Regions from separate parts of the Ornithinicoccus hortensis genome, predicted to be linked through region 2. Evidence: predicted binding sites of a transcription regulator. Region 2 holds the regulator's gene; the other holds the start of a gene.

Region 1 (15,109 bases), 150 kb from region 2:
CGCCGGTCGCCGGCTCCGCCTCCGGGCACCTGGTGCTGACCTCGACGTCCGCCACGACGGGCTGCCGGATGCTGGTGAGCCAGCTCGAGCTCGCCGACCCGGAGCTGCCCGACGACGTCGCCGAGAACGCCGCGCCGGGGCGGACCCTGGGGCTCGGGGGCACGGCCGACGGGGACGCCGCGGCCGAGGGGCCGTCGGCGCCGGCCGACGGTAGCTGCGACGCGCTGGACCGCCCCGCCCCCCGGTCGGTGGACCTGCTGGCCGACTACGCGGCCGCGGAGCCGGGCTGCCTCGGTGAGCTGAGCACCGCCACCGCGAGCATGCTCACCGCCCGCTTTCCCTACGTCACGCCGTCCGGGGTGATCGGGCCGTGCGGTGAGTGGCCGGTGCAGCAGCTGGTCGACGGCGGCTACACCGAGAACACCGGACTGGGCACCCTCGTCGACCTGGCGCCGCAGTGGTTGGTGCTGGTGCAGGAGCACAACCGGGCCGCGCTGGCCGGGTCGGAGGACGCGATCGAGTTGGTGGTGCCGCTGGTCGTCTACCTGGACAACGGGACCGGCAGCGACCTGGCGGCCCCGCGCAACAACCTGACCAACGAGCTGCTGGTGCCGCCAGTCGCCAACAGCCGGGCGGCGAAGTCCCAGTCGGACACCGGCGCACTGCTCCAGCGTGTGGCCGCGCTCACCGGCCCCTGGCGGTTGGGGCTCGGGGCAACGATCGGTCCGGACGTGCCCCACCCCGAGATCGTCGAGGCCATCGAGCAGTGGCGCCCGCACTCGGTCGTGGTGGTCAACCAGACCACCTTCCCCAGCGTCACCGCGCCGCTGGGGTGGGTGCTCTCCCAGGACAGCATGGACACCCTCGACGAGGCGATGCAGCGCCAGGTCGAGAGTCGCTGTGACCCGGCGACGACGCGGGACGTGCTGTGTGCCCGCGGGTTCGGCACCCTGGGTGACGCCCTGGCGGTGCTGGGGGCCGGCTCCTGACGGTGCCGGGTGCCGGGCCGGGACCTGGCAGGATCGGGGTATGGGTGGTGGCGAGCGGACGGCATACCGCGTCTTCCCGGAGTACTCCGCGGACCCGGTGTGGGACCACGAGGGGATGGTCGACCTGGACACCCTCCCGATCACCCCGGCCCTGCGGGACCTGCTGCGCGCGTGGAACGCCGAGTGGGAGCAGTTGGTCGGGGCGGCGGAGGGGCGCTACGAGATCGTCGACGAGGCGGCGCACCGTCGCTGGCAGCGGGCCGGGCGCGGGCTGGCCTCCCGGCTGCAGAGCGAGCTCGGCGGTGCGGGCGTGGTCCGCTACGGGCCCTGACGGGCGCTGGGAGGCGCTTCACCCCGGAACCTGGCGCTATCGACCGGGAAGGTTCTCCTACGAAGAGCAGGATTACCGGGTGACCCGATAATCCTGCAGGGTCCCCGGTCCGCTCAGCGGTCGATGTCGCCGACGACGAAGAACATCGAGCCCAGGATGGCGACCATGTCGCCGACGACGTGGCCGGGGAGCATCCGGGAGAGGACCTGGACGTTGTTGAAGGAGGCCGAGCGGAGCTTGAGGCGGTAGGGCACCTTGTCGCCACGGCTGACCAGGTAGTAGCCGTTGAAGCCGAGCGGGTTCTCCGTGGCCAGGTAGTGCTCGCCCTCGGGCACCTTGAGGACCTTGGGCAGCTTGACGTTGATCGGGCCGTCGGGCAGGTCCCGCAGCACGGCCGTGCAGCGTTCGGCGAGGTCCAGGCTGACCCGCACCTGCTCGAGCAGGACCTCGAGCCGGGCGTGGCAGTCGCCGGCGGTGCGGGTGACGACTCGGCCCGGACCGTCCGGGCCGAACAGCTCGCCGTAGGCGAGGTAGCGCTCGTCGCGGCGCAGGTCGAGGTCGACCCCGGAGGCGCGGGCGATGGGGCCGGAGACGCCGTACTCCCGGACCATCTCGGGGGACAGGACCCCGACGCCGACGGTGCGCCCGCGCAGGATCGGGTTGTCGACCAGCAGCGCCTCCAGCTCGGGGAGCCGGCCACGGACGGCGGCGACGGCGGCGTCCACCCGGTCCAGCCAACCGTCGGGGATGTCCTCGCGCAGTCCGCCGACGCGGGCGATCATGTAGTGCATCCGCCCGCCGCTGATCTCCTCCATCACCGCCTGGAGCTCCTCGCGCTCGCGGAAGGCGTAGAAGATGGGGGTGATCGCGCCGAGCTCCAGCGGGTAGGACCCGAGGAACATCAGGTGGTTGAGCGCCCGGTTCAGCTCGGCCAGCAGGGTCCGGGTCCAGGTCGCCCGCTCCGGGACCTCCATCCCCAGCATCGCCTCGACGGTCAGCGCGACCCCGATCTCGTTGCTGAACGCGGACAGCCAGTCGTGCCGGTTGGCCAGGACCATGATCTGTCGGTAGTCCCGCACCTCGAACAGCTTCTCGGCGCCGCGGTGCATGTAGCCGACGACCGGCTCGGCGGCCACGATGCGCTCGCCGTCGGCGGTGATGCGCAGCCGCAGCACGCCGTGCGTGGCCGGGTGCTGCGGCCCGATGTTGAGCACCATCTCGGTGGTGGTCAGCCCGCCGGCGCCGAGGGCGATGTCGAGGTCCTGTGGCGTCACGGACCCCACGCTAGCCGAGCGGGGCCCCGCCGCAGCCGCTCAGCGCCCACCAGAAGTCGCCGGGTCCGCCGGATGCGGTGATCGCGGTGCGGGCGGTCGACCGGGCCAGGGCGGCCAGGTATGCCGCGGGGTCGCGTCCCGCGAGTTCGTGCGGGGGGAGCGTGGCCGGGCCGAGCAGGTCGCGCAGCGCGTCCCGCTGCCGGACCAGGCGGTCGGCGCCCAGGGTGTCCACGGCCACGTGGGCCGTCAGGTCGCAGGACCCGTCCGGCACGGGTGGGACCTGCACCCCGTTGCGGTATGCCGTGAGGGTGCCACCGGGAGGTCGGCCGGCCCGGGTGTGGCCGTAGTCGACGACGAGCACGGCGCCACGGTCGACACGGCTCGTCAGGTCGGCGAAGGCGGCGTCCCTGGGCCGGCCCACCTCGGTCCGCCAGACGTCGCCGGGCACGTGGGCCTCCAGCCACTGCAGGTCTGCCCCGGCCACCGCGCCGCCATGACGCTCCGTCCCGGTCCGGTCGACCTCCACCGTGTGCCAGACCCCGGCGGCATCCCGCTCCACGACCGGGCAGGGCACGACGTCGAGCCACTCGTGCGCCAGGACCAGGACGTCCCGCAGGCCGGTCAGGTCCTCGGGCAGCGCCGCGCCGCCGGGGGAGACCCGCCAGCCCACGTCTGCCGGGAGGCCCGACGGTCGCGGGACGACGTCCACGCCGAGCAACTGCACGGGGCCGGGTGCCACCGGCCCGGCAACGGTGGCGACCTCCTCCGGGGCACCCGGGAGGGCGGCCAGGGCCGTGAGCAACTCCCCGCGCCCGGCCCCGACCTCGACGACGGTGCGGGCACCGACCCGCCCGGCGAGCTCCCGGACCGCACCGGCCAGGACGGCCCCGGCCGGTCCGAGCCCCTGGGCGGAGGTGGCGAAGTGGCCGGCCGGGCCCTCCGGACGCCGGTAGAAACCCTCGGGGCCGTAGAGCGCCTGCTGCCAGGCGTCGTCCCACGGGGTCCAGGTCACCGGCCCAGTCTCGCGCGTCCGACGCGGATGTCGGAAACCTGCTAGGTCTGGGCGGTCCGAGGGCGCATGCTGGGGGACATGCACGAGGACCGGGAGAGCTGCCTCCGGGCGGTGCGCAGCCGCGACACCCGGTTCGACGGGTGGTTCACCACCGCCGTGACCTCGACCGGCATCTACTGCCGGCCGAGTTGTCCGGCGACCCCACCCCGCGCCGAGCACGTCGTCTTCTACCCCAGCGCGGCGGCCGCCCAGGCGGCCGGCTTCCGCGCCTGCAAGCGGTGCCGCCCCGACGCCAGCCCCGGGTCGCCGGAGTGGAACGCCCGGGAGGACCTGGTGGCCAGGGCGATGCGCCTGGTCGCCGACGGGGTCGTCGACCGCGACGGGGTGGACGGTCTGGCCCGCCGGCTGGGCTACAGCGCGCGCCAGGTGGAGCGCCTGGTCACCGCCGAGCTCGGCGTGGGGCCGCTGGCCCTGGCCCGGGCCCAGCGGGCGCAGACCGCGCGGATCCTGGTGGAGACCACTGACCTGCCGATGGCCGAGGTGGCCTTCGCGGCCGGCTTCTCCAGCGTGCGCTCGTTCAACGACACCGTGCGGGCCGTCTTCGCCGAGACGCCCACCCACCTGCGGCGCCGGGTGCGTCGGAGCCCAACCGTGGGCGGCCGCCGGGACGCAGGACACGTCCCGCCGTCGGACCCGACCGGGTCCCAGCGACTCCGGCTGCGGCTGCCGTTCCGGGCGCCGCTGCACGCGCCGAGCCTGTTCGGCCACCTGGCCGCGACGGCCGTCCCCGGCATCGAGCGCTGGGTGGACGGCTCCCTCGAACGCACCCTCCGGCTGCCCCGGGGCGCGGGCCTGGTGCGCCTGCACCCGCCACGTGACGGCGACCGGCACGTGACCGCCGACCTGTGGCTGCAGGACCTGCGCGACCTGACCACCGCCATCAACCGGTGCCGCCGGTGCCTGGACCTGGACGCCGACCCGGCGGCCGTCGACGAGGTCCTCTCCGCCGACCCGGCGCTGGCGCCGGCCGTGGCGGCACGCCCGGGCGTGCGGCTGCCGGGGACGGTGGATCCGGTCGAGTTCGCGGTGCGGGCCGTCCTCGGGCAACAGGTGTCCACGGCCGCCGCCGCGACGACCACGGGACGACTGGTCCGCGGGCTCGGGGAGCCGTTGCCCCCGTCGCTGGTGCTGCGGCCCGGCCAGCCGGACCTGCTCTTCCCGCGGGTCGCGGACCTGGCGGCAGTGGGCCCGGACGACCCCAGGCTGCCGGGGATGCCGGCGAGCCGGCGCCGCGCCCTGCTGGCCCTGGCGACGGCCGCGGCGGACGGCAGCCTCGACCTGGGGGCCGACGCCGTCCGGGACGGGGTGCGCGCCCGGCTCGACGCGCTGCCGGGGGTGGGGCCGTGGACGCGCGAGGTGATCGCGTTGCGCGGCCTCGGCGACCCGGACGCCTTCCCGGTCACCGACCTCGGCGTGCGGGCGGGTGCCGCCGCCCTCGGCCTGCCGGTCGACCAGCGCGGGCTGCTGGCGCGGGCGGAGGATTGGCGACCCTGGCGCGCCTACGCGGTCCAGGCGCTGTGGGCCGCGACCACCCACCCGGTAGCCACCCTGCCCGTACAGACCCAGGAGATCGCGTGAACGGACGGCACGAAGGAGCGCGTATGGACGCCACGACCGGCACGGGTCCCGGCCGGGTCCGGGTCGAGGTGGGGAGCCCGATCGGGACGCTCACGCTGGTGGCCGACGGCGACCGCCTGGCGGGGGTCTACATGGAGGCGCACCGGCACGCACCCCCGCCCGAGGCGTGGGGGCCGCGCGTCGACCCGGGGCAGGCCCCGCCGGTGCTGCGCGACACGGCCAGCCAGCTGTCGGCATACTTCGCCGGCGAACTCACCCACTTCGACCTGCCGCTGGCGCCGGCCGGCACGGAGTTCCAACAGCGGGTGTGGTCCACCCTGCGGACGATCCCGTACGGCACCACCTGGAGCTACGCCCAGCTGGCCGAGCGGATCGGCGCCCCCGGCGCCGCACGGGCCGTCGGGCTGGCCAACGGACGGAATCCGATCAGCATCGTCGTACCCTGCCACCGGGTGGTCGGCGCCGACGGGTCGCTGACCGGCTACGGCGGTGGCGTGGAGCGCAAGCGGACCCTCCTGCTGCTCGAGGAGCGGGTCAGCGGCGCTTCGTTGTGGTGAGGTGCGGCTGGGTACCCTGAGGTAGTGACCGACGCGCGCACCCCGACCGACACCCAGCCCACCACGTCCCCGGACACCAGCCCGTCCGTGGAGGACCTGCCGGAGCAGATGCGGGTGCGGCGGGCCAAGCGTGACCAACTGCTCGCCGAGGGTGGGCAGGCCTACCCGATCCAGGTTCCCGTGACCCACACCATCCCCCAGGTCCGGGAGCAGTGGGCCCACCTGGAGACCGGGGAGGAGACCCAGGACGTCGTCGGGGTCGCCGGACGCGTGGTCTTCGTGCGCAACACCGGCAAGCTGTGTTTCGCCTCCCTGCAGGCCGGCGACGGCACCCGGCTGCAGGCCATGCTCAGCCTCGCGGAGGTCGGCGAGGAGTCCCTGGCGCGCTGGAAGTCGCTGGTCGACCTCGGCGACCACGTGTTCGTCCACGGCCGGGTGATCAGCAGCCGGCGGGGCGAGTTGTCGGTGATGGCCGACCAGTGGCAGATGGCCAGCAAGGCGCTGCGCCCGCTCCCCGTCCTGCACAAGGAACTGTCCGAGGAGGAGCGGGTCCGGCGGCGGTATGTCGACCTGGTCGTGCGCGAGGACGCTCGCCGGGCCGTGCGGGACCGGGCCGCGGTGATGCACGCCATCCGCGGGGTGCTGGTGGACGAGGGCTACGTGGAGATCGAGACGCCCGTGCTGCAGACCATCCACGGTGGGGCCACGGCCCGCCCGTTCCGGACCCACCTGAATGCCTTTGACCTCCCGATGAGCCTGCGGATCGCCCTGGAACTCAATCTCAAGAAGGCCGTTGTCGGGGGCATCGAGCGGGTCTACGAGATCGGGCCGGTCTTCCGTAACGAAGGAATCGACTCCACGCACAGCCCGGAGTTCACGATGGTCGAGGCCTATCAGGCCTATGGTGACCAGCACTCCATCGCGGAACTGACCCAACGAATGATTCTCGCGGCGGCCGATGCCGTGGGGTCACGTCAAATCGAAACGCCGGCAGGGGTGATCGATCTCGATGGCGAATGGACCTGGTTGCGCTTCTATGAAGGACTGTCCGACGCGGTCGGCGTGACCGTGGATGTCGCCACCCCGGTCGAGGACCTGCTCCGTATTGCGCAGGACCGAGAGGTCCAGGTGGACCCGAATTGGAGCGGGCAGAAGATGGCCCTCGAACTCTTCGGTGAACTCGTGGAGCCCGGCCTGCTCCAGCCCACCTTCGTCTGCGACTACCCGCCGCTGGCGCAGCCCCTGGCGCGACAGCACCGGGACCGTCCGGACCTGATCGAGGCCTGGGACCTCATCATCGGCGGGACCGAGCGCGGCACAGGCTTCTCGGAGCTGATTGACCCTGTGGTGCAACGGGAACGGCTGACCGAGCAGTCCCTGCTGGCTGCAGCCGGGGACCCGGAGGCGATGCAGCTGGACGAGGACTTCCTGCGGGCCCTCGAGCACGGCGCACCACCCATGGGTGGGGTCGGCGTGGGCATCGACCGGGTGCTCATGTTGCTGGGCGGCACCGGCATTCGGGAGACTATTCTGTTCCCCTTCGTGAAACCCGAGGCGTGAGATGAGCTGGCTATCGGACTTGTGGCCGTATGTGGCCGCACTCCTGCCCACGGCGGGATTGTTGTACCTCTTCTACGTGATCATGAAACACATCATCGAGGGAGACCGGCGGGAACGCGCCGCGGTCCGCCAGTGGGAGCAGGAACTCGAGGACCGGCGACGCGAGACCGACGGGAATATCCGACCTTCATCGTGATCTGCGCGACACCGTTCCTGATAAAACCCTGAATTGCCTTTGCATTTGTTCTCCGGTCACGTAGATTAACTCCGAATGCAATCCGCACTCAGTTCAGACTGACGAATGGAGAACGGTTACATGGCACAGCGAGTTCAGGTGATTCTCGTCGATGACCTGTCGGGGGGAGAGGCGGAAGAGACCGTGGAGTTCGGTCTGGACGGCGTGACCTACGAGGTCGACCTGTCCACCCAGAACGCCGCCAAGCTGCGTGAGGACCTGGCGCCCTGGATCGGCGTGGCACGCCGCTCCGGTGGTCGTCGCCAGACCCGCCGCCGCAGCTCGGGTGGCCCCAGCAGCTCCACCCGTGAGGAGCTGGCCCGGATGCGCGAGTGGGGCCGGGAGAACGGTTTCAAGGTGAGCGACCGCGGGCGGGTCTCCCAGGAGGTCCAGGAGGCCTACCGGGCGGCGCACTGATCGCGACCACCTCCCCGCACGATCGGGAGGAACTGGCCCCCGACGCCCGGCTGGGTGTCGGGGGCCAGTCGCGTGCTCAGCGTCCGAGCACCTCGTCGTAGGTCACCTGGACCAGGCTCCCGGAGCCGTCGGCGGCGGCCTCCACCTCGGCCCACTCGCGGGGTGCCGCCACCTGGGGCCGCTCCCGGCCCCGCAGCGAGTAGGGACAGATGGTCGTCTTCGCGGCATTGTTCTGCGACCAGTCGAGGAAGACCTTGCCGGGGCGCAGCGCCTTGGTCATCTTCCACACCACCAGGTCGGGGTGGCGCTCGGCCAGCAGCTGCGCCAGGGTCCGTGCCACCTCGCTCACCTCCTCGGACGTGCGGTCCCCGTCCAGCTCGGCATACAGCTGCATCCCCTTGCTCCCGCTGGTGACCGGCTGGGTGTCCAGTCCCACCGCCGCCAACTGGTCGCGCACGAGCACCGCCACCCGGGCGCACTCGGTCAGGCCGGCGCCGGGGCCGGGGTCCAGGTCGACGACCATCCGGTCCGGGGGCAGGGGGTGCCCGTCCCCGTCCACCCGCCACTGCGGGACGTGCAGCTCAAGGGACCCGAGGTTGACCAGGTAGACCAGCGTGGGCAGGTCCTCCACGAGGGGGTAGGTGACCGACTCCCGGCCGGACCGCGACCCGTGCCCCCGGATGGTCACCGAGCGCAGCCAGTCCGGCGCCCCGCTGGGTAGGTTCTTCTCGAAGAAGCTCTGCCCCGAGACCCCGTGCGGCCAGCGGATCCGCGTCACCGGGCGGCCGGCGAGCCGGGGGAGCAATCGGTCGGCGGCCTGCACGTAGTACTGGAGCACCTCGCCCTTGGTGGTGCCGGTGGCGGGGAACAGCACCTTGTCCAGGCTGCTGACCCGGAGGGTGCGCCCACCGACGCTCACCGACTGCACGGGGCCGCTGGCCATCTCAGAGCTCCTCCGGCGTCAGGTCGGGTCGCCAGCCCTGGTAGCTGGGCTGGCGCAACCGTCCCGCCCCGGTCAGGCCCAGCGACGCGACGTCCACCACGAGCTCGGGTCGCACCCAGGTCGCCCCCGCCCGGTCCACGGCCGGCACCTCGTCGACGAACGGGCAGTCCACCCGGGGCAGCGCCGCCAGGTGCTCCTGCAGCGCGGCGCCGGCCTTCCCGGCGAGCCCGCTGCCCACCCGCCCGCGGAAGGTCAACCCGCCGGGGGCGGGGGCGCCCACGAGCAGGGCGCCGAGGCGGGAGCGGCCGGTCTCCGGGCGCCACCCGCCGACCACCCAGCTGGTGGTCGCCCGGTGCGGGAACTTCACCCAGTCCGGGCTGCGCACGCCCGGGAGGTATGCCGAGTCGCGCCGCTTGCTGACGATCCCCTCCAGCCCCTGCTCGGCGGTCGCCGCAAGCAGCCCCCGGCCGTCGGCATACACCGGGGACACCTGCCAGGGCCCACGCTCGGGCAGGATGCGCTCCAGCGCGTCGCGGCGCTGGCTCCACGGCAGCACGGTGAGGTCCAACCCGTCGACCCGCAGCAGGTCGAAGGCGATGTAGGTGGCGGGACGGGCGGCCGCCAGCTGTGCCGCCTTGCGTGCCGACGTGGTGTGCACCCGCTCGGCGAGTCGCTGGAAGGAGGGGATCCCGTCGGCCAGCGAGACGAGCTCGCCGTCCAGCAGGAGGTCCTCGGCGACGCCGACGAGGGGACCGAGCTCGGGGAATGCCACGGTGACGTCCCGCTCGGTGCGGGTGCTCAGCCGCAGCGTGCCGTCGGTGACCTCGGCCAGCAGCCGGATCCCGTCCCACTTCAGCTCGTGGGCCCAGCCGGGACCGTCGGGGACGGGGGCTGCGGCGCGACCGGGCGGCCGTCCCGGAGTGGCGAGCATGGGGCGCATGGGTCCATCCTGTAACAGTGCGAGCAATCTGGAAGGGTGCCGTGTCGTTCGGGCTGGTCAACGTGCCCGTGCGGCTGTATTCCGCGACCGAGAACCACGACCTGAGCTTCCACCAGGTCCGGCGCAGCGACGGGAGCCGGATCAAGTACAAGCGGGTGGCGCAGGCCGACGGGGAGGAGGTGCCCTACAAGGAGATCGCCAAGGCGTACGAGACCGCCGACGGCAAGACCGTCGTGCTCACCGACGAGGACTTCAAGTCGCTGCCGAACCGATCCTCCAAGGAGATCAGCGTCGAACGGTTCGTGCCCGCCGACCAGATCGACCCGATCCTCTACGACAAGGCCTACTACATCGAGCCCGACGCGATGGGGGCCAAGGCCTACGGGCTGCTGCGCGAGGCGTTGCGGGAGAGCGACCGGGTGGCCGTGGTCACGGTCTCCGTGCGCACCCGGATGACCATGGCGGTGCTGCGCGTGCTCGACGACGCCATCCTGATGCAGACCCTGCTGTGGCCGGACGAGGTGCGGGACGTCGGCGAGCTGGACCACCTGGACGAGGTGGGGGAGCCCAAGGACAGCGAGGTCGCGATGGCCCGGATGCTGGTCGACTCGATGGCCGGTGACTTCGAGCCCGATGCCTACGAGGACGACTACACGGTGGCCGTGGAGCAGTTGGTCCAGGCCAAGATCGAGGGGGGCGACGTCTCCGAGGTCGCCGAGACCGAGGAGGAGGACGACGGCCAGGTGGTGGACCTGCTGGCGGCCCTGCAGCGCAGCGTCGACCGGGCCAAGGCCTCCCGGGGGGAGGCCGGCGCCGACCCGGACGACGGGGAGGACGCCGGTGCCTCGAAGACCTCCAAGCCCAGCGCACGCAAGGGCGCCGCGGTGAAGAAGACCGCCTCGACGGACAAGGGCACGGCGAAGTCCTCGACCACGAAGGCCTCCACCACGAAGTCCACGGCCAAGAAGTCCACGGCCAAGAAGTCCACGACGAAGAAGACGGCCGCCAAGCGGTCGACGACGAAGAAGAAGGCGGGGTAGTCCGCCGGCGTCGTAGACCCCGCGCGGTCAGGGTTGCGCGGTCAGGGTGCCGTCGTGGCGCCCGCGTCGTCCCCGACGACCTCCTCGTGCGCCGCCTTCGGGCTGCACTTCACGCTCTGGTCCAGCTCGATGAGGCTGCGCCGCAGCGGCTCGGTCAGCGCGTCGGTGAGTTCCTTGCCGGCCTCGGTGGTGGTGGTCACCGACAGCACGTAGGGCACCTGCTGGCCCTCGTCCGGGCTGCCCACCGGCGCGCCGCACGGCACGATCGCGTATGCGGCGCCGGGCACGACGTAGGACTCGCCCAGGTAGTCCGGTCCCGGCTCCGCGTCGTCGCGGCCTGCCATCTCCGAGCGGATCTGCTCGGCCGCGTCCTCGGCGTCCGCCTGGATCTGGAAGGCCATGACCGTCTCGGTCTCGGTCGAGTCCTCCTCGACCGGGAGCACCACCTCGCACAGGTGGCCGCTCTCGTCGTTCTGCCGCAGGACCTCGCGGGCCTCTGCCTGGCGACCGTCCGTGGCCACGGCGACCGAGTCCTCCTTGATCATCCGGCACCACCAGCCGCTGGTGGGGATGCTGCCCTCCAACCCGTCGGCTGCCGCGGTGCTGGTCGCATCGTCGTCGGTCCCGGCGTCGTCGCCGCTGCAGGCGCCCAGCCCCAGGGCCAACGCGCCCAGGGTGAGGGCTGTCAAGGCGTGTCGCGCGATCCGCATCGATTCTCCTCCGGTCTCCTCGGTGTCCGCCCGGGCCCTGCGTCCTGCACGGTTGCGCCCTGGCTGGCTCGGCCGCCGATTATCACCCACCCGCCTGGATGCTTCTGCCGTGGGCGAACAGTGCCCCCCGAGGCTGCCAGGTGTGGAACAGTGCTGCGCACGAGGGCGTTGAGGCCAGCAGACGCACGTAGCATCGAGGGAAGTTCGCTGCTCTCATGCCAATCTGTCAGGAGTGACGATGTTCGAACGGTTCACCGACCGCGCCAGGCGAGTGGTGGTGCTCGCGCAGGAAGAGGCGCGCATGCTCAACCACAACTACATCGGGACCGAGCACATCCTGCTCGGCCTGATCCACGAGGGCGAGGGCGTGGCAGCCAAGGCGCTGGAGTCCCTCGGTATCTCCCTGGACGCGGTGCGCGAGCAGGTGCAGGAGATCATCGGTCAGGGGCAGCAGTCCCCGACCGGCCACATCCCGTTCACCCCGCGCGCCAAGAAGGTGCTGGAGCTCTCGCTGCGCGAGGGCCTGCAGCTGGGCCACAACTACATCGGGACCGAGCACATCCTGCTCGGCCTGATCCGCGAGGGCGAGGGCGTGGCCGCCCAGGTGCTGGTCAAGCTGGGCGCCGACCTCAACAAGGTCCGCCAGCAGGTGATCCAGCTGCTGTCCGGCTACCAGGGCAAGGAGGCCGCGACCGCCGGTGTCGGGGCGGGCGCCCAGGAGGGCACCCCCTCCGGTTCCCTGGTGCTCGACCAGTTCGGCCGCAACCTGACCCAGGCGGCCCGGGAGGGCAAGCTCGACCCGGTCATCGGTCGCCAGCAGGAGATCGAGCGGGTCATGCAGGTGCTGTCCCGGCGCACCAAGAACAACCCGGTGCTGATCGGCGAGCCCGGCGTCGGCAAGACCGCCGTCGTCGAGGGCCTCGCCACCGACATCGTGCGCGGTGAGGTGCCGGAGACGCTGAAGGACAAGCAGCTCTATACCCTGGACCTCGGGGCCCTGGTGGCCGGTTCCCGCTACCGCGGTGACTTCGAGGAGCGGCTGAAGAAGGTCCTCAAGGAGATCCGCACCCGCGGCGACATCATCCTGTTCATCGACGAGATCCACACCCTCGTCGGGGCCGGTGCCGCCGAGGGCGCCATCGACGCCGCCAGCATCCTGAAGCCGATGCTGGCCCGCGGTGAGCTGCAGACGATCGGCGCGACCACGCTGGATGAGTACCGCAAGCACATCGAGAAGGACGCGGCGCTGGAGCGCCGGTTCCAGCCGATCCAGGTCGCCGAGCCCACGCTGAGCCACGCGATCGAGATCCTGAAGGGTCTGCGGGACCGCTACGAGGCGCACCACCGGGTGTCCATCACCGACGGCGCCCTGGTGGCCGCCGCCAACATGGCCGACCGCTACATCAACGACCGCTACCTGCCGGACAAGGCGATCGACCTGATCGACGAGGCCGGGGCCCGGTTGCGGATCCGCCGGATGACCGCTCCGCCGGACCTGCGCGACTTCGACGAGAAGATCTCGCACGCCAAGCGGGAGAAGGAGTCCGCGATCGACGCGCAGGACTTCGAGAAGGCGGCCCGGCTGCGCGACGAGGAGCACAAGCTCACCCAGGCGCGCGCCGAGCGGGAGAAGGAGTGGAAGGCCGGCGACATGGACGTCGTCGCCGAGGTCGACGAGGAGCTGATCGCCGAGGTGCTCGCCGCGGCGACCGGGATCCCGGTCTTCAAGCTCACCGAGGAGGAGTCCAGCAAGCTGCTCAACATGGAGGACGAGCTGCACAAGCGGATCGTCGGGATGGACGACGCCATCAAGGCGCTGTCCCAGGCCATCCGGCGCACCCGGGCCGGCCTGAAGGACCCGCGGCGTCCCGGAGGTTCGTTCATCTTCGCCGGCCCGACCGGCGTCGGGAAGACCGAGCTGGCCAAGACGCTGGCCGAGTTCCTGTTCGGCGACGAGGACGCGCTCATCACGCTGGACATGTCCGAGTACTCCGAGAAGCACACGGTGTCCCGGATGTTCGGTTCGCCCCCCGGCTACGTCGGCTACGAGGAGGGCGGTCAGCTGACCGAGAAGGTGCGGCGCAAGCCGTTCTCGGTGGTCCTGTTCGACGAGGTCGAGAAGGCCCACCCGGACATCTTCAACAGCCTGTTGCAGATCCTGGAGGACGGCCGTCTGACCGACTCCCAGGGCCGGGTCGTGGACTTCAAGAACACGGTCATCATCATGACCACCAACCTGGGCACCCGCGACATCGCCAAGGGCGTCTCGCTCGGCTTCAGCTCCGGCAACGACGGGGCCGGCGACTACGAGCGGATGAAGAACAAGGTCACCGACGAGCTCAAGCAGCACTTCCGTCCGGAGTTCCTCAACCGGGTCGACGACACCATCGTCTTCCCGCAGCTGTCGCAGGAGGAGATCGTCCAGATCGTCGACCTGATGATCGCCAAGCTCGACGAGCGGCTCAAGGACAAGGACATGGGCATCGAGCTCACCCAGGCGGCCAAGGACCTGTTGGCCAAGAAGGGCTACGACCCGGTGCTGGGCGCGCGGCCGCTGCGGCGCGCGATCCAGCGGGAGATCGAGGACGCCCTCTCGGAGAAGATCCTGTTCGGCGAGCTGACCGCGGGGCAGATCGTCCTCGTGGACACCAACGGCGAGGGCCGCGACGAGGCCTTCACGTTCACCGGAGCGGCCAAGTCCCGCACCCCGGACACCATCCCGGTGGAGGCCACCAGCAGCGAGTGACCTCCAGTGCCGAGCGGCCCGGACCCCGACGGGGCCCGGGCCGCTCGCCTGTCACGGGGCAGGGCGCCCGACGGGCATAATCGGGGGCGTGCCTGTCTCCCTGGATCCGATCGATGACCCTGCCGAGTTCAACCGCGTGGTCGCCGCCCAGCCGTTCACCAGCCCGTTGCAGAGCTGGGGCTACGGCGAGGCCCGCAAGGTGCTGGGCCAGCAGCCCATGCGCTTCCTGGTGCGCCGCAACGGCTCCACGGTGGGTGCCCTGCAACTCCTGCGCAAGCGGCTCGTCCCCGGCCTTAGCACGCTCTACGCACCCCGCGGGCCCGCCCTGGAGGACGTCGCGCTGCTGCCCGAGCTCGCCCCGGCGCTGCGCCGCCTCGCCAAGGTGACCGATGCCTACCTGAAGGTGGAGCCGCCCAGGGCCATCCCGGCCGCGTCGGGCGACGTGGGCCAGGCCGAGGACGTCGCCGCCGACCAGCGGGACGTGCCCCCGGCATACGGGGCCTTCCACCGGGCCAAGACCGAGCAGCCCGAGCACACCATCCTGGCCGACCTGACCCGTCCCGAGGACGAGCTCTTCTCCGGTCTGCACAAGATGGCCCGCCGCAACGTGCGGACCGCGCAGAAGATGGGGGTGCAGGCCGGTCGCGACGACGACTTCGAGGCGTTCTGGCACATCTTTGACCAGACCAACACCCGGGCCCAGCTCGGCGCGTTCCC
Region 2 (15,109 bases):
GCCAACGGCATCGTGCACGTGTCCGCCAAGGACCGGGGCACCGGCCAGGAGCAGTCGATGACGATCTCCGGCGGCAGCGCGCTGCCCAAGGAGGAGATCGAGCGGATGATCAAGGACGCCGAGGCGCACGCCGAGGAGGACAAGAAGCGCCGCGAGGAGACCGAGAGCCGGAACACCGCGGAGCAGCTGGTCTACTCCACCGAGAAGTTCCTGGCCGACAACGGCGACAAGGTCCAGGGCGACGCCCGGGGCCCGGTCGACGAGGCGCTGAACGACCTCAAGGAGGCGCTGAAGCCGGAGTCCGGCGCCAGCGCCGAGGACATCAAGACCAAGACCGAGAAGCTGTCGGCCGAGTCCCAGAAGATGGGTGCCGCGCTGTATGCCGACCAGTCCGCGGGTGCCGAGGGCGCCGGTGCCGGGTTCCCCGGTGGCGAGGGCTTCCCGGGCGCCGGTGACGACGCCCAGGCCGGCTCCGCCGGTGACGACGTGGTCGACGCCGAGGTCGTCGAGGACGACGAGGAGACCAAGTGACCGACGTCAACGCCTCCCCGGGGCAGGGCCCCGGGGAGGACGAGCAGGAGGCCACCGGCCCGGTGATCCGGGACAAGCGCCGGCTCGACCCGGAGACCGGTCAGGTCCGTGAGGGGACCACCCCCGGCCCGGCCCGCGAGGAGACCACCACCGAGGGGGAGGCGCCCGCGGACGGCGAGCGGACGGCATACGAGCAGGGCGACGGGGGTGCCGAGGAGGCGCACCCGGACACCCAGCTCGCGGCCGACCGCCTCGAGGACCTGCGCCGGCTGCAGGCCGAGTACGTCAACTACAAGCGGCGGGTCGACCGGGACCGGGTGCGGGACACCGAGGCGGCCGTGGGCAGCGTCGTCGAGGCGCTGCTGCCGGTGCTGGACGACATCCACTCCGCGCGGGCGCACGGCGACCTGACCGACGGGCCGATGGCCGCGATCGCCGACAAGCTGACCGGCGTCCTGGGGCGCTTCGGCGTGCAGGAGGTCGGCGCCGTGGGTGAGGTCTTCGACCCGACCGTGCACGAGGCGCTGATGCACCTGCCCGAGGCCGAGCTGCCCGAGGGTGCGACCGAGACGACCATCGTCCAGGTCATGCAGCCCGGCTTCCTGGTCGGGGAGCGTCTGGTGCGGGCGGCCCGGGTGGCCGTGGCCGACCCGGCCAGCTGACCGACCGGAGCCCCGGTGGGGCCGCGGCAGCCTTCGCGGCGCGCGGCCCCACCGCCGGCCGGGGCGGACCGGCCGGTGGATGATGGGAACGACCCGACCCCGACGAAGAGTGCGGGGGACGCGGAGATTGCTACGACAATGTGTGGGAGGTGAGGACAGGTGGCCAGTCAGGACTGGTTCGACAAGGACTTCTATGCCGTGCTCGGGGTGAGCAGTGACGCCGACGCCGCGGAGATCAAGAAGGCCTACCGCAAGCTGGCGCGCACGTACCACCCGGACAAGAACCCGGGGGACGCCGCGGCCGAGCAACGGTTCAAGGAGATCGGCGAAGCCAACGCGGTGCTGTCCGACCCCGAGGAGCGCCAGCAGTACGACGCGATCCGGCAGATGTCCCGGGGCGGTGCGCGGTTCACCGCCGGTGGGGGCGGTGCCGGCGGGGGTGCCGGCTTCGAGGACGTCTTCGCCCAGATGTTCGGCGGCGGGGGTGGCGGGGCGCAGAACGTCCGGTTCAGCACCGGCGGGGGCGGGTCCGGTGGCGTCAACCTGGAGGACCTGCTCGGCGGGGGCTTCGGCCCGGGCGGCTTCGGTGGCTACGGTGCGACCCGTGGGCCGCGCCGGGGTCGGGACGTGGAGGCCCGGACCACGATCAGCTTCCGGCAGGCGGCCACCGGTGACACGGTGACCCTGCAGACCCCCGAGGGCGGCCGGGTCACCACCCGGATCCCGGCCGGGGTCAAGGACGGGCAGAAGATCAGGCTGCGCGGCAAGGGCATGGCCGGCGACCCCGGTGCGCCCCAGGGCGACCTGCTGCTGCACGTGACGGTCCAGCCGCACCCGGTCTTCGGCCGGGACGGGCTCAACCTCACGGTGGACCTGCCGGTCACCTTCTCGGAGGCCGCGCTGGGCGCCACCGTGGAGGTCCCGACGCTGGAGGGTGCCCGGGTGAAGGTCAAGGTGGCGCCGGGGACCCCCTCGGGCCGGGTGCTGCGGGTCAAGGGCCGTGGCATCGCCGGCAAGTCCGGCACAGGTGACCTGCTCGCCAAGGTGCAGGTCGTGGTGCCGCAACGGCTCAGCGACACGGCGCGCGAGGCGGTCGAGGCGTTGCAGGCCGACGAGGCCGACGGCCCCGGGCCCCGCGAGGACATCTACGCCAGGGCGCGCACCTGACCCCAGCCGGAGGCACCCGCCCCGGCAGCAGACATCGATCCGGACCGACACCGACGGAGGTGAGCACGATGGGCAGGCGGGGACACCACGACGACGACACCCCGGTGTTCGTCATCTCGGTCGCGGCCGAGCTCGCCGGGATGCACGCCCAGACGCTGCGGCAGTACGACCGGCTCGGCCTGGTCACGCCGCAGCGCACCCGCGGCGGCGGGCGGCGCTACTCCGCCCGGGACGTCTCCCGGCTGCGCGAGGTCCAGCGGCTCTCCCAGGAGGAGGGCATCAGCCTGGCGGGGATCGAGCGGATCATGCAGCTGGAGCTGCAGCTGGACGCCCTGCGGTCCCGGGTGGCGGAGCTCACCGCCCAGAACGAGGAGCTCGAGCGGACCGTCCGGTCCGCGCGGCGGGTGTTCGCCGCCGGCGCGGCCGGCGAGGTGACCGTGCTCCCGCCCGGGCGGCGTCCCCGTCAGGTCGCCCCGTCGACCGCGCTGGTGCTGTGGCGTCCGCGGTCCGACGAGGACTGGTCCTAGGTCGGCGCGTTGCCCAACGGACGGACCGGCTGACGCAACACCGTCCGCAACGTCTCCGGGGCCGCCCTGCGCGGGTCGCCCAGGTAGATCTCGTGGTGCGGCCCGTTGAACGTCAACCCCCGCTCGGGCATCACCTCATGGTGCAGCCGGGCCAGGGTCGGGCCCTCATCGTCGTAGCTGCCCACGTTCATGATCTGCAGGGACCGTCCCTCGGTCAGCTCCAGCACCCGCACGTCCGAGACCGGTAGCTCCGGCTTCTTGTGTGCCGCGCGGGCCAGTCCCTGCGCCAGGTCTTCCCGGTCGACGGGTTCCGGGAAGGCGATGAGCATCGTCCAGTCCCACTCGTCCTTGCGGCGCTCCGTGAACGTCGTGGGGTCCTCGCTGGACCACAGGCCCTCGAGCGGGCTGACCACGAAGTCCTCGCCCGTGCGGTCGCGAAACGCGAACTTGGTGGCGTAGGCGCTGGCGTAGAGGGCGCCGACCGCCGCCGTGTAGGCCGGCGAGGTGTTGGGATCGCCGTGACCGTCGATGGCCAGCTAGGTGATCGGTGGGACGTCGACCTCGGTGAACTCCGTGGTCGGTGGTCGGTACAGGTCCGGACGCTCCCTTTTCAGGTCGATCTTCATCGCTGCGCGGCCACCTGGTCACCGGTCGGTGCGTGAGCGGGGACGGCCAGGGCAGCCGCGAACTCGGCGACGCGCTCGACACTGATCACGGTGTCAGGGTATGCGCTCGGCCGTGAGGTCGTCTCGCTTCCGTCGATGACCGGGTCGGTGCTTCGATCGTGGCCCGAGTGTGCTGCTTCTTGCTGCCCTGGGGGTGCTTCACCCCGGAACCTGACGCTTCGTCCCGGGAAGGTTCTGGGTCGAAGGTCAGGATTATCGGGTGACCCGAGAATCCTGCAGCCAGGGGGTATGACGAAGCCGCCGGGTCGGGGAGTGGTTCCCCGGCCCGGCGGCCTCGGTGTGAGTCAGCGTGTGCTGCTCAGGTGGTGACTACCTCAGTCGTCGACGCCGTCGGCGATGTCGTCCTCGATGCCCTGGGACACCGCGGAGGTACCGCCGAGGATGACGACCTTGCTGGCGCCGAGGCGAGCGATCTCTTCCTCGATGCCGGCACCGAACTTGCCGGACAGGTTGTCGTCGCTACCGCGGACCAGCAGGACCGGGACGTCCTCGGAGCCGGCGAGAGCACCACCGGCGAGGGCGTCGGCGTACTGCTGGCCGGTGGCCACGTAGACCACGTCGGCGGCCTCGTACCCGGCGGACACGGCCAGGCCGGTCTCGTAGCGGTTGTCACCGGAGAGGCGCTCGGAGGCGCCGACCTCGGCGTAGACCGCGTCGGACACGGCGGCGGTGCCACCCAGGACCACGACGGTGGCGTCCGGGTTGTCGGCGAGGACCTCGGCAGCAGCCGGGGGAACCTCGGTGTCCTTCACCAGCAGGACCGGGGCGTTGTCCCGGCCGGCCGCGGCCGAGCCCGCGAGGGCGTCGGCGAAGGCCTTGTCCCCGTTGCCGCGGGCCACGTAGATGGTGTCGGGGGAGTCGAACTCGGCGGCCAGCAGCGCGGCCGTCTCGTAACGGTCGGCACCACCGATGCGGCGCACGTTCGGGGCGTAGTCACCCAGCTCGGCCTCGATGCCCTCGGAGACCACGCCGGTGCCACCCAGGACCACGATGTTCTCGGGGTCGATGTTGGTCAGCTGCTCCTTGAACATCGTGTGGAACTTCGCCGAGTCCAGGTTGTCGTCCTGGCCGCGCACCAGCAGCACCGGAGCGGGGTTGCCCTCCGGGGTCTCCATGGTGCCGAACAGGCCGTTGGAGGCGGCGGAGCCGCCAGCCAGCGCGTCGGCGAAGCCCTGACCGGTGGTCACGTAGACCGTGTCGATGTCGCCACCGTAGTAGGTGGAGATCTCCGCGGCGGTGTCGTAACGGTGCTCACCCTGGTAGCGCACGACCTCCAGGGCCGGGGGCTCCGGCTCCTCGCCGGCGCCGGCCTCGACCAGGGCCAGGGCGTCGAGACGACCCTCACCGTAGACCGGGTTGTCCTCGGCGGTGCCGCCACACTGGTCGTCCGCGGTGTCGATCGCGGTGGTGTTCAGCAGCTCGGTCGTGGCCTCGATGTCACCGACCAGGTCGGGGTTGGAGGACCACAGCAGCGCGATGGCGCCCGAAACGTGCGGGGCGGCCATCGAGGTGCCGTTGAAGTTGGCGTAACCGTCACCCGGCACGGAGGACCGGACGTTCACGCCGGGGGCCGAGATGTTCGGCTTGATCTCGCCGTCCTGACCCGGACCGCGCGAGGAGAAGTCGCCGATCGTGTTGTTCACGTCGTAGGCGCCGACCGAGTAGTTCAGCGTACGGCTGCCCGGGGAGCCGGAGGTGTTGCACTCCGGGCCGTTGTTGCCGTTGGACCACACGCCGAAGATGCCCTCGGCGGCCCAGGCCTCCTGGATCTCCTCACCGAACGGGTCGTTCGAGGGGGCGGTGGTGCCCCAGGAGTTGTTCACGATGTGCGGACGCATGTCCGTGTCGCCCTCGCCGCCACCGACCGGGGTCGGGGCCAGCATCCACTCCATGGAGGAGAGCAGGGCCTCGTCGTCGGGGCAGCAGCCCGCGGCGGCGATCCACTTGGCGCCGGGAGCGACACCGATCTGGTTGCCGGAGCCGTCGTCGCCGACCATCGTGCCGGTCACGTGGGTGCCGTGCTCGTCGTAGTCGGTCGGGCTGTCGGCGCCGCCCTGCGGGTCGAACCAGTTGTAGTCGTCGCTGCCGGTCTCGGTGCCACGGTAGTGCTCGGCCAGGGCCGGGTGCTCACCGGCCACACCGGTGTCGACCGTGGCGACCACGATGCCCTCACCGGTGTACCCCAGGTCCCAGACGGCCGGGGCGTTGATGTTGTCCAGGCCCCACTCGGTGGCGTGGGGAGCCATGTCGGTGGCGGTCTTGGACACCGGCTCCTGCTGCACGACCTCGAACTCGGGGTAGATCTTGTCCACGCCAGCGTCCGCGGCCATCGACTTGACCAGGTCCAGGTCGGCCGAGTTCACCTTGATCGCGTTGGTGATGTAGAAGGACTTGTAGTCCACACCGGCCGCGTCGAGCTGGGCGCGGAGGTCGGCCTGGCTCTCGTCGGCGGCCGCACGCAGCGCGGCGTTGACCGCCTTGCCGCGGTCGGACCAGTTGAGTCCCTCGAACTGCGACAGGTCGGGACGGTTGCTGAAGTGAACCCAGACGTTGGCCTCACCGTTCTTGTCGAGGTCGGCCTGGACCTCGCTGGTCACCTTGTCGGCCTGCTTGTCAGCGGAGACCGACGAGGCGCTCGCGGCAACGGCAGGCAGCGCGCTGGCCACCATGCCGAGACCCGCGACAGCCGCAACAATGCGGCCGCGCGTCCTCTTCTGTGTGTGTGACACGTTTCCCCATTCCATTGTGCGCCGGGGCGGTCGGCATCGGGTTGACACCGCCGACATCCAGCTCGGTGCGGACGCCCCCCATGGACGTCCGAGGGGAAACCTACCGACAGGTTGAGGCGCCTGACAACCTTTTGGGCGCGGCGCAACGCGGATCACACGCGTCACTGTGGTAAAGACTTTCCCCGCGAATGGTCAACAGTCGCAATGCTTGCCGCGGGGCGTCACCCCTCGGGGTAGAACTCCCGGACGAGTGGGACGACGCTCTCGATCGAGTCGTGCACCGCGGTCGGGCGGTAGGGGAAACGCTCCACCTCGGCGGCGGACGTCGACCCGGTGAGGACCAGGACGGTGCGCAGGCCGGCCTCGAGCCCGCTGACGATGTCGGTGTCCATCCGGTCCCCGATCATCACCGTGTGCTCGGAGTGGGCGTCGATCCGGTTCAGCGCGCTGCGCATCATCAGCGGGTTGGGCTTGCCCACGTAGTAGGGGGTGATCCCGGTCGCCCGGGTGATCAGCGCGGCCACCGACCCGGTGGCCGGCAGCGGCCCGTCGGCCGAGGGGCCGGTCGGGTCCGGGTTCGTGGCGATGAACCGGGCGCCCCCGACCACGAGGCGGATCGCGCGGGTGATCGCCTCGAAGGAGTAGGTGCGGGTCTCCCCGAGGACGACGTAGTCGGGGTCGCGGTCGGTGAGCACGTAGCCCACGTCGTGCAGCGCGGTCGTCAGACCGGCCTCGCCGATCACGTATGCCGTGCCGCCCTCCCGCTGGGCGTGCAGGAAGGTGGCGGTCGCCAGGGCGGAGGTCCAGATGTTGTCCTCGGGCACGTCGATCCCGCCGGAGAGCAACCGCGCCCGGAGGTCCCTGGGGGTGTAGATCGAGTTGTTGGTGAGCACCTGGAACCGGGTCCCGGTGTCGATGAGGGTGGCGATGAAGTCGGCGGCGCCGGGCAGCGCCCGCTCCTCGTGCACCAGGACGCCGTCCATGTCGGTCAGCCAGCAGTCCACCGGGATCCGTTCGGTCATGGGTCTATCGTGCCAGCACCGCCCGCCTCCCGGTCCGCACGTGCCGCCCGTAGAGTGGGTGTCCCGTCTCACCGTGGAGGTCACGCATGTCCCCGTCCACCGACAGGACCACCAAGAAGGTCTGGACCCTCGACCAGCTCGGCGCCCTGGATCTCGGTGTCGCCGAGGAGGACCTGGCGATCCGGGACACCACCCGCAAGGCGCTGGCCGACCTGGCCCGGCCGCACGTGGCCCAGTGGTACCTCGACGGGGCGCTCCCGGTGCGCGACCTGGCCAAGGAGCTGGGCTCCCTCGGGCTCCTCGGGATGCACCTGGACGGCTACGGCTGCGCGGGGACCAGCGCCACGGCATACGGCCTGGTCTGCGCCGAGGTGGAGGCGGTCGACTCCGGGCTGCGCTCCCTGGTGAGCGTGCAGGGCTCCTTGGCGATGTTCTCCATCCACGCCTACGGCAGCGAGGAGCAGAAGCAGGAGTGGCTGCCCCGGATGGCGACCGGTGAGGCCATCGGGTGCTTCGGCCTGACCGAGCCGGACCAGGGATCGGACCCCGGCAACATGCGCACCCGCGCCCGGCGGGACGGGGACGACTGGGTGCTGGACGGCACCAAGATGTGGATCACCAACGGCTCGGTCGCGTCGGTGGCCGTGGTGTGGGCGCAGACCGAGGACGGCATCCGCGGGTTCGTCGTCCCGACCGACACCAAGGGGTTCTCGGCGCCGGAGATCAAGGGCAAGCTGTCGCTGCGTGCCTCGGTCACTAGCGAGCTGGTGCTGGAGGGGGTGCGGCTGCCGGACTCGGCCATGCTGCCCGGCGCGAAGGGCCTGTCCGGCCCGCTGGGGGCGCTGTCCGAGGCCCGCTACGGCATCGTCTTCGGCGCCATGGGTGCCGCGCGGGACGCGCTGACGACCGCGATCGACTACGCCGGCTCGCGCGAGCAGTTCGGCCGGCCGATCGCCGGCTTCCAGCTGACCCAGGCCAAGCTGGTCGACCTCGGGACCGACTACATCACCGGGATGCTGCTGGCGCTGCAGTTGGGCCGGCTCAAGGACGCCGGTCAGATCACGCCGCAGCAGGTGAGCCTGGGCAAACTGAACAACGTGCGCCGCGCGCTGGCGATCGCCCGCGAGTGCCGCAGCGTGCTCGGGGCCAACGGGATCAGCTCGGAGTACGCGCCGCTGCGGCACGCCGCGAACCTGGAGTCCGTGCTCACCTACGAGGGCACCACGGAGATGCACACCCTGGTCCTGGGGCAGGCGCTCACCGGGCACGCCGCCTTCCGCGGCTGACCGCCGCGGATGCTCTGGGCGATCGCGGCCGCCACCCTGGCCGGGGCGGCGACGATCGTCGGCGGTGCGCTGGCGCTGCACCCCGGGATGCGCCGGCGGGGTCCGCTGGCCGTCGGGCTGGCCTTCGCGGCCGGCATCATGATCGTGCTGTCGGTCGTGGAGATCCTGCCCCTGACGTTGCGCACCCTGCGTGCCTCGGAGGTCTCCGGGTCCAGCTGGTGGACAGCCGGTGTGCTGGCCGCCGGGGTCGGCCTCGTCTTCCTGATCGACGCGCTGCTGCCGCACAGCATCAACCCGGCCGACATCGCGGGCGGGGAGGAGCGGCAGGGCCCGGCGGACCTGCTGGCCAACCAGCGGCTGCTGCGCAGCGGCCTGCTGGTGGCCCTCATCGTCGGGGCGCACAACCTGCCCGAGGGGTTGATGACCTTCCTGGCCACCCTGGAGTCCCCGCAGCTCGGCGCCACCCTGGTCGTGGCGATCGCGATCCACAACATCCCCGAGGGGATGGCGGTCGCGGCCCCGATCTACGCGGCGACGGGCAGCCGGCAGCGGGCGCTCACCTGGGCCGCCCTGTCCGGGCTCGCCGAGCCGGTCGGGGCCCTGGTCGGCTACTTCCTGCTCCGGGCGCTGCTGCCCGACGAGCTGCTCGTGCTCACCCTGGCGCTGGTCGCCGGGATGATGATCGCGCTCAGCCTGCGCGAGCTGCTCCCCGCGGCGCGGCGCTACCAGACCCACTGGGCCCAGGGGCTGGGCGGCCTCGTGGCCGGCGGTCTGGTGATCTGGGTCAGCCTGCAGATCGGCTGATCGAGCAGCCCGCGACGGGATGTGGGACGCCTGGCGGCGACCGACTCGCCACCAGTTTTCGTAGCGGTTTTGTCGTCCTGACACGTCTTTTCGTTGCGGTTGTGCTGCCGACCCCCTAGTGCCGTCCGGAAATGGCGGGCCTGACCTGCGGTGTCCTCGAAATGGGGACAGCTTGGCCCGGCCCGTCCATGCAGGCAGCGTGCCCACTGGTACCCGGTTTGTCTGACTGGTAGCCGCCGACACGGCGGGCACGAGTCGGCCAGGCCGGGTACCGGTGCCACTAGGCCCGGCGGCCGGCCGCACCCCCGGCTCCCCGCCCGCGAACGTGTCCCCACCACGAGGACAGGCGGCAGGTAACCGCGGTGCTGCACGTCCCGTTCGTCCCGCACGTCGCTCTCGTCGAGCGGGGGTCAGGCCAGGGGGAGGCTCTCGGTGGCCCTGGACACCCAGTCGTGGGTCTGGATGACCTGCTGCTCCTGCGGTGTTGGTGCGGGCCCGACCGAGGTCAGGTGGTGCGTCGAGCTGTACCCGGTGGCGAGCTCGTTGTACCTGTCCACCCACTGTTCGGCATACCCGACGCGGTCCTCGGGGTAGGGCCACCCGACACTCTTGGCCGCGTGCCCGCAGCGCCACGGTTTCGGCGTCAGCCGGGCCCGGTAGGTCTCGTGGGTCGTGCACAGCAGGATGTAGACGGGGTCGGAGTCCAGCTCCCTGAGCACCTGCTCGGCGGCCTTCGTGCCCGGTGGCAGGTCCCCACCGGTCACCAGGACCCGCAGGCCGGCGGCCGTCCGGTAGGTGTGCACGCCCAGGTCGGGGTGTGCCCGGGCGAACTGGTCGATCCGGTGCAGGGCGTCCTCCTGCGGGTCGGGTCCGGCCTTCGTACCGCCACGACCGAGGAAGCGCCCGAGCAGGCCGCCGCCGCTCGGCCGGGTGGGCTCGGGCAGGTCGATGTCGGCGATCAGGAGGGCGTCGGTGTTGAGGACCTCGGCGCCGTAGCGGTTGCGGGTGACGACCGCCAGGAGCGTGCCGTCCTCGGCCGTGACCTCGGCCAGCGTCTCCTCGCGCAGCGGGAGGCGCGGGTAGTACTGCCCGCGCTGCAGGGGCTCGCCGACCTCGGCCTTGCGCCGCACCTGGGCGAGACGGTCCGCGGCGACCCTGGCCGCGTCCGCCAGGGAGGTGGTCGACCAGCCCCAGACGCGGAGGGCGAGGTTGCCGCCGTCCGGTCCGGGCACGTCGGCGTCGGCGGTGGTCCAGAACCGCGGGATCGGTCGCATCCGGTCACTGTGACACGGACGGGGCCCGCACCCGGGGAGGGCGTGGCCGGTTGATCCGGGTGGGTTCGGGGCAGACTGGTCCGGTGACTTCCCGATCGCTGCACCGTGACGCGCTCCGCACCCTCACCGCCTGGGTGCCGCCGACCCCGGAGCAGGCCCTGCTGCGGGACCGGTTCGGTGGGCACCTGTACGACTACGACGACGGCCTGAGCCGGGAGTGCCACCCCGACCACCTCACCGCCAGCGTGCTCGTGGTGTCCCCGGACGGTGGCCAGGTGCTGCTCACGCTGCACCGCAAGGCCGGGCGCTGGTTCCAGTTCGGCGGCCACTGCGAGCCCGGCGACGAGACGCTGGCCGGTGCCGCCCTGCGCGAGGCGGTCGAGGAGTCCGGCCTGGCCGCCGACGAGCTCGACCTCGACCCGGTCCCGGTCCACCTGGACGAGCACGAGGTGCCGTTCTGCGGCGAGCGCGGCGACGTGCACCACCTGGACGTGCGCTTCCTCGCGGTGGCCCGCGGCGGGGCCCGGCCCGTGGTGAGCGAGGAGTCCCTCGACGTGCGGTGGTGGCCGGCGGACGGCATACCGGGTGCCACGGAGGAGATGACCGCGCTGGTGCGGCTGGCCCGCGAGCGGATCGGCGGTCAGGCGCGCAGGTAGAGCCGGTGCCGGTTGAGCACCATGGCCAGGGCCGTCCACGCCAGGATGGATAGGACGGGGAAGAGGTGCTCCCAGGGCGTGCCGGTGAGCGGCTGCACCCAGCCCCACTGCCGGAACAGCGCGTTGAGCACGTGCGAGCCGAAGTAGACGAGCAGCGAGTTGCGTCCCAGCGCCAGCAACGGCTCCAGCGGCCGGAGCCGGGCGGCCCGCTCCTGCGAGTCGCCGTGGTCGATCAGCAGGTACGCGAGCAGCAGGACGACCCCGGTGCCCGCGCCGGTCAGCACGGCGAACGGCGGGGTCCACAGCCGCTTCATCACCGGCAGCGGCTCGGCACCCACCAACACCGGGAGCAGGATCGAGGCGGCGGCGAGGACCACCAGGCCCAGGCTCACCGCGGTGCCGAGGCGTCGCACCACGGTCACCCGGTCCTGGGCCGCCCGGGCGTTCAGGATGACGTGACCGAACAGGGCGCCGACGGAGGCCTGCAGGGTCGCCCCGGCCATGGACACCAGCCCCTCCGGGTCGTGGCCGGACTCGCCCAGGTGGTAGGTGTGCGCCAGCCAGGCCTGTTGGAGGTCGATGGTCAGCGACGGGTTGCACTCCCGCGTCACCATCCCGCCGCAGTGCACCATGAACACCGTGTGCAGCAGGGTCAGGCCGGCGGTGAGCACCAGCACCACGACGACCCAGCCCAGCGTCGTCCGGATCCAGATGTGGGCCAGGCAGACGAGGAGGATCACCACGGCATACAGCTGCAGGATGCCGAAGACCCGGGTGGTCGCGGGATCCCAGTTGGCGGTGGTGAGCGCCCCGTAGACGAAGCCGGCCGTGGTGAGCACGACGACCCTGCGCACCAGGCGGCGCGGGTTGCTGATGCCGCGGACGTAGGCGAAGGCGATGCCGGCCCCGGTGAGGGTGACGAAGATGGGGAAGATCAGGTCGATCAGGTGCACGCCGTTCCACGGGTGGTGCTCGCTCTGCCCGGAGGCGTTGATCACCGAGTTGACCCCCACGCTCGCGACGAGCATCAACCCCCGGACCACGTCGAGCGAGGCGACTCGGTGGAGTTTCGTCCCCGAGACCATGGTCGCGTGCGTCACCCCGGGAGTGTATGTCGTGGGCTGCGTATCCTGGCCCCGTGAACGGGGTGCGGTGGGTCGCGGTGGCCTGCCTCGGCCTCACCCTGGCGGCCTGCTCGGGCGCCGCCCCCGACGACGGGGCCGACCCGGTCGCCGAGGTCACCTACGTGCTGCTGCCGCACCCCGACGACGAGTTCCAGGTCTGGAGCCAGGTGGAGGGCAGGGAGGACTCCTACACCGTCTTCGTGCTGATGACCCGCGGTGAGCAGAGCTCCTACTGCGACTCCGAGACCGGCGGCGGACGGTGGACGTCCACCTGCGCCGACGCCCGGCTCGCGTCCTGGACCGGCTTCTTCGAGCAGATGGGGGAGCAGGACGCCACGCTGCCCGGTGCCCTGCCGGCCGAGCCCGAGCGGGTGACCGGCCTCGACCCCGACGACGTCGCGGTCGGACGCGACGACGACGGTGAGGTGACCGTCGACGCCGACGCCCTGGTGTGGCGCGACGCCGAGGGGCGCGGCGCCCTGGTCGCCTTCGACCTGGGGGACGGGGACCTGACCGAGCAGGAGGCCACCTGGGCGGCGGAACAGGTGATCACCGACCCCGCGGAGTTCGGCCTGCTGGACCGCGCGCCGGACCGGGTGCTGGGCGCCTACTACTTCCCGGGGGAGGCGGACGGGTGCTTCTCCTACCCGCACCCGGACCACGCGGCGGTCGCGGCGATCATCCGGGCCGCGGACCTGGCGCCGGTGCAGGCCTACGCCACCTGTCGGGCCGCGGACGCCGGGGCATCGGAGTCGCGGGTCAGTGACGGGGCCGCCGAGGCGGCGTTCGGGGATGGCGGGGCGTTCCCGGCGCACTACGGGTGGCTGGGGGACTGGCCGCTGGCCCGGGACGACCAGAGCCAGTTGTTCCACGTGCCGCAGGCCTTCGTCGGGGGTGGCGGGACCGAATAGGCGATCAGCCCGCGGTGCGGAGCGCGGCGGCGATCATCCGGTGGCCCTGCTCCTCGAACGGCCGGTCGCCGACCTGGTAGGCCCAGGCGGCCGTGCCGATCGCCTCGCGCAGCGTCGTCCGCCGCCACGCCGCGGGCTCGCGCGGGTCGCTGCCGTAGCCCTGGAGGAACGCCTCCTCGCGCTCGGGGTGCCCGGGGAACTCCCGGGTGGCGAGCCGGGCCAGGTCGGTGTGCGCGGGGCGCCACTGCGCCCGCCCGAAGTCGATGACGGACACGGTGCCGTCGGCCACCAGCCAGTTGCGGGTCTGGTAGTCGCCGTGGGTCGGGACCACCTCGACCGGTTCGTGCCGGTGGCCGGCGATGGCCTCCCGCAGTGCCCCGCAGGTATCAGGGTCGATCCGGTGCGGCCGGTCCAGCCAGGTCAGCGCAGCGGCGTCCATCCGGGCCTCGTAGCACTCGTCCGTCCGGGAGCCCTGCTGGTGGAGGGCCGCGAGCAACTCCCCCGCCTGCCGGTAGGTGTCCGGGTCGGCGGCGGCCGGGGTGTCCTGCACCAGGTCCCCGGGCAGGTAGCTGGCGACCAGGATGTTGAGGTCGCGGTCGCCGTGCAGCAGCCGCGGGGCCCGGCCGATGGCCGTCCACGGCGCGAGCATCGTCTCGTGGGCGGTGAGCTCCCGGCCGATGTGGTGGTTGTCCGGGCCGGCCGCCTTGACCACGACGTCGACACCGCCGTGCCGCAGCTGCCGCACGGCGGTGTCGACGAGTCCCCAGCTGTGGTCCCGCACGAGCCGCGCACCCGGGAGCCAGCCGGCCACCCGGGCGCGCTGCTCGGGGGTCAGCCCGGGAAGCGGGTCGTCGGGTCGGGTCACACGGGGTACTCGGAGAGCACGGCCGGGCCGATCCAGCGGTCGTCGCCGAGGTTCAGCCAGCCGGAGGAGTGCAGTTCCCCGGAGACCTCGGTCCCACGCGGCTCGGAGCCCACGACGGCATACTGCTCGCCGGGGCCGGAGCGCACGTTGGCCGCGTAGTTGGCGCTGACGTAGCGGGTCACCTCACCGGGCGGGGTGGCCGGCGGGTCCTCCGGCGGAGCCGGCTCCTCGGGCGGGGTGCCGCCGTCGCCGGGCTGGGCGTCCGGGTCGGCGCCGCCGTTGGTCGTGGTGAGGCCGGCCTGCACCGAGCACACCGGCCAGGCGCCCGGGCCCTGGGTGTAGAGCACCCGCCGGGCGACCGCGATCTGCTCGGCCTTGCTGGCCTGGTGGGCGTAGCCGGCGTACTCGCCGCCGCCGAAACCGTTCCAGGTGGCGGGGTGGAACTGCAGGCCGCCGTAGAAGCCGTTGCCGGTGTTGATGTGCCAGTCGCCACTGGACTCGCACTGCGCGACGTCGTCCCAGACGCCGGGGTCGTAGCCGGAGGCGCTGGCGCTCGCGGCGCCGAGTCCGACGGCGACCATCGCGGCGGCGCCGGCACCCACGAGGCGGGTGGCGACCCGGCTGCGGGTGTGGCGGGAGCGGGCAGGGGTGTGCGTGGAGCGGTTCATGAACTCTCCTCGGTGCCGGTTGGCCGACCACGTGTGGGCCGCGGCCACCCGGCGGGCTCACGCCTTTCGGGTGAGGTCGGGGGCAAGGTCGCTCGGCGGGGGCAGGGGGCCGCCTCCGCGGCGACGCTGCGGGCAACGTCGTGCGCAACGGTGGGCACAACGGCCGTCCACGGTAACGGGCCTGGCTGGACTTGGCT

The links. Region 2 encodes HspR, which represses chaperone genes until heat shock. Its sites were predicted from a motif close to AAGTTGAGTCNNNNNGACTCAACTT; they were not measured.
Region 1: the regulator HspR is predicted to act here: its motif matches at 11,812-11,836, upstream of FB467_RS16850 (ATP-dependent Clp protease ATP-binding subunit).

Annotation. Positions count from the first base shown of each region.
Region 1 is NZ_VFOP01000001.1:3,606,152-3,621,260, reverse strand. It holds gene FB467_RS16915 (hypothetical protein) at 1-989, shown strand, start outside; gene FB467_RS16910 (hypothetical protein) at 1,030-1,320, shown strand; gene FB467_RS16905 (NADH-quinone oxidoreductase subunit D) at 1,434-2,537, opposite strand; gene FB467_RS16900 (SAM-dependent methyltransferase) at 2,605-3,606, opposite strand; gene FB467_RS16895 (AlkA N-terminal domain-containing protein) at 3,685-5,244, shown strand; gene FB467_RS16890 (methylated-DNA--[protein]-cysteine S-methyltransferase) at 5,268-5,801, shown strand; gene lysS (lysine--tRNA ligase) at 5,910-7,361, shown strand; gene FB467_RS16880 (hypothetical protein) at 7,363-7,557, shown strand; gene FB467_RS16875 (histone-like nucleoid-structuring protein Lsr2) at 7,678-8,013, shown strand; gene ligD (non-homologous end-joining DNA ligase) at 8,090-8,956, opposite strand; gene ligD (non-homologous end-joining DNA ligase) at 8,958-9,896, opposite strand; gene ku (non-homologous end joining protein Ku) at 9,914-10,936, shown strand; gene FB467_RS16855 (hypothetical protein) at 10,978-11,646, opposite strand; gene FB467_RS16850 (ATP-dependent Clp protease ATP-binding subunit) at 11,885-14,392, shown strand; gene FB467_RS16845 (lipid II:glycine glycyltransferase FemX) at 14,481-15,109, shown strand, end outside.
Region 2 is NZ_VFOP01000001.1:3,760,614-3,775,722, reverse strand. It holds gene dnaK (molecular chaperone DnaK) at 1-531, shown strand, start outside; gene FB467_RS17610 (nucleotide exchange factor GrpE) at 528-1,193, shown strand; gene FB467_RS17605 (DnaJ C-terminal domain-containing protein) at 1,353-2,360, shown strand; gene FB467_RS17600 (heat shock protein transcriptional repressor HspR) at 2,429-2,887, shown strand; gene FB467_RS17595 (GyrI-like domain-containing protein) at 2,884-3,417, opposite strand; gene FB467_RS17590 (cell wall-binding repeat-containing protein) at 3,888-6,242, opposite strand; gene FB467_RS17585 (HAD-IIA family hydrolase) at 6,524-7,324, opposite strand; gene FB467_RS17580 (acyl-CoA dehydrogenase family protein) at 7,411-8,610, shown strand; gene FB467_RS17575 (ZIP family metal transporter) at 8,620-9,414, shown strand; gene FB467_RS17570 (hypothetical protein) at 9,825-10,688, opposite strand; gene FB467_RS17565 (NUDIX hydrolase) at 10,772-11,344, shown strand; gene FB467_RS17560 (heparan-alpha-glucosaminide N-acetyltransferase domain-containing protein) at 11,329-12,444, opposite strand; gene FB467_RS17555 (hypothetical protein) at 12,483-13,379, shown strand; gene FB467_RS17550 (phosphotransferase) at 13,384-14,244, opposite strand; gene FB467_RS17545 (transglycosylase family protein) at 14,241-14,912, opposite strand; gene FB467_RS17540 (alpha-amylase family protein) at 15,108-15,109, opposite strand, start outside.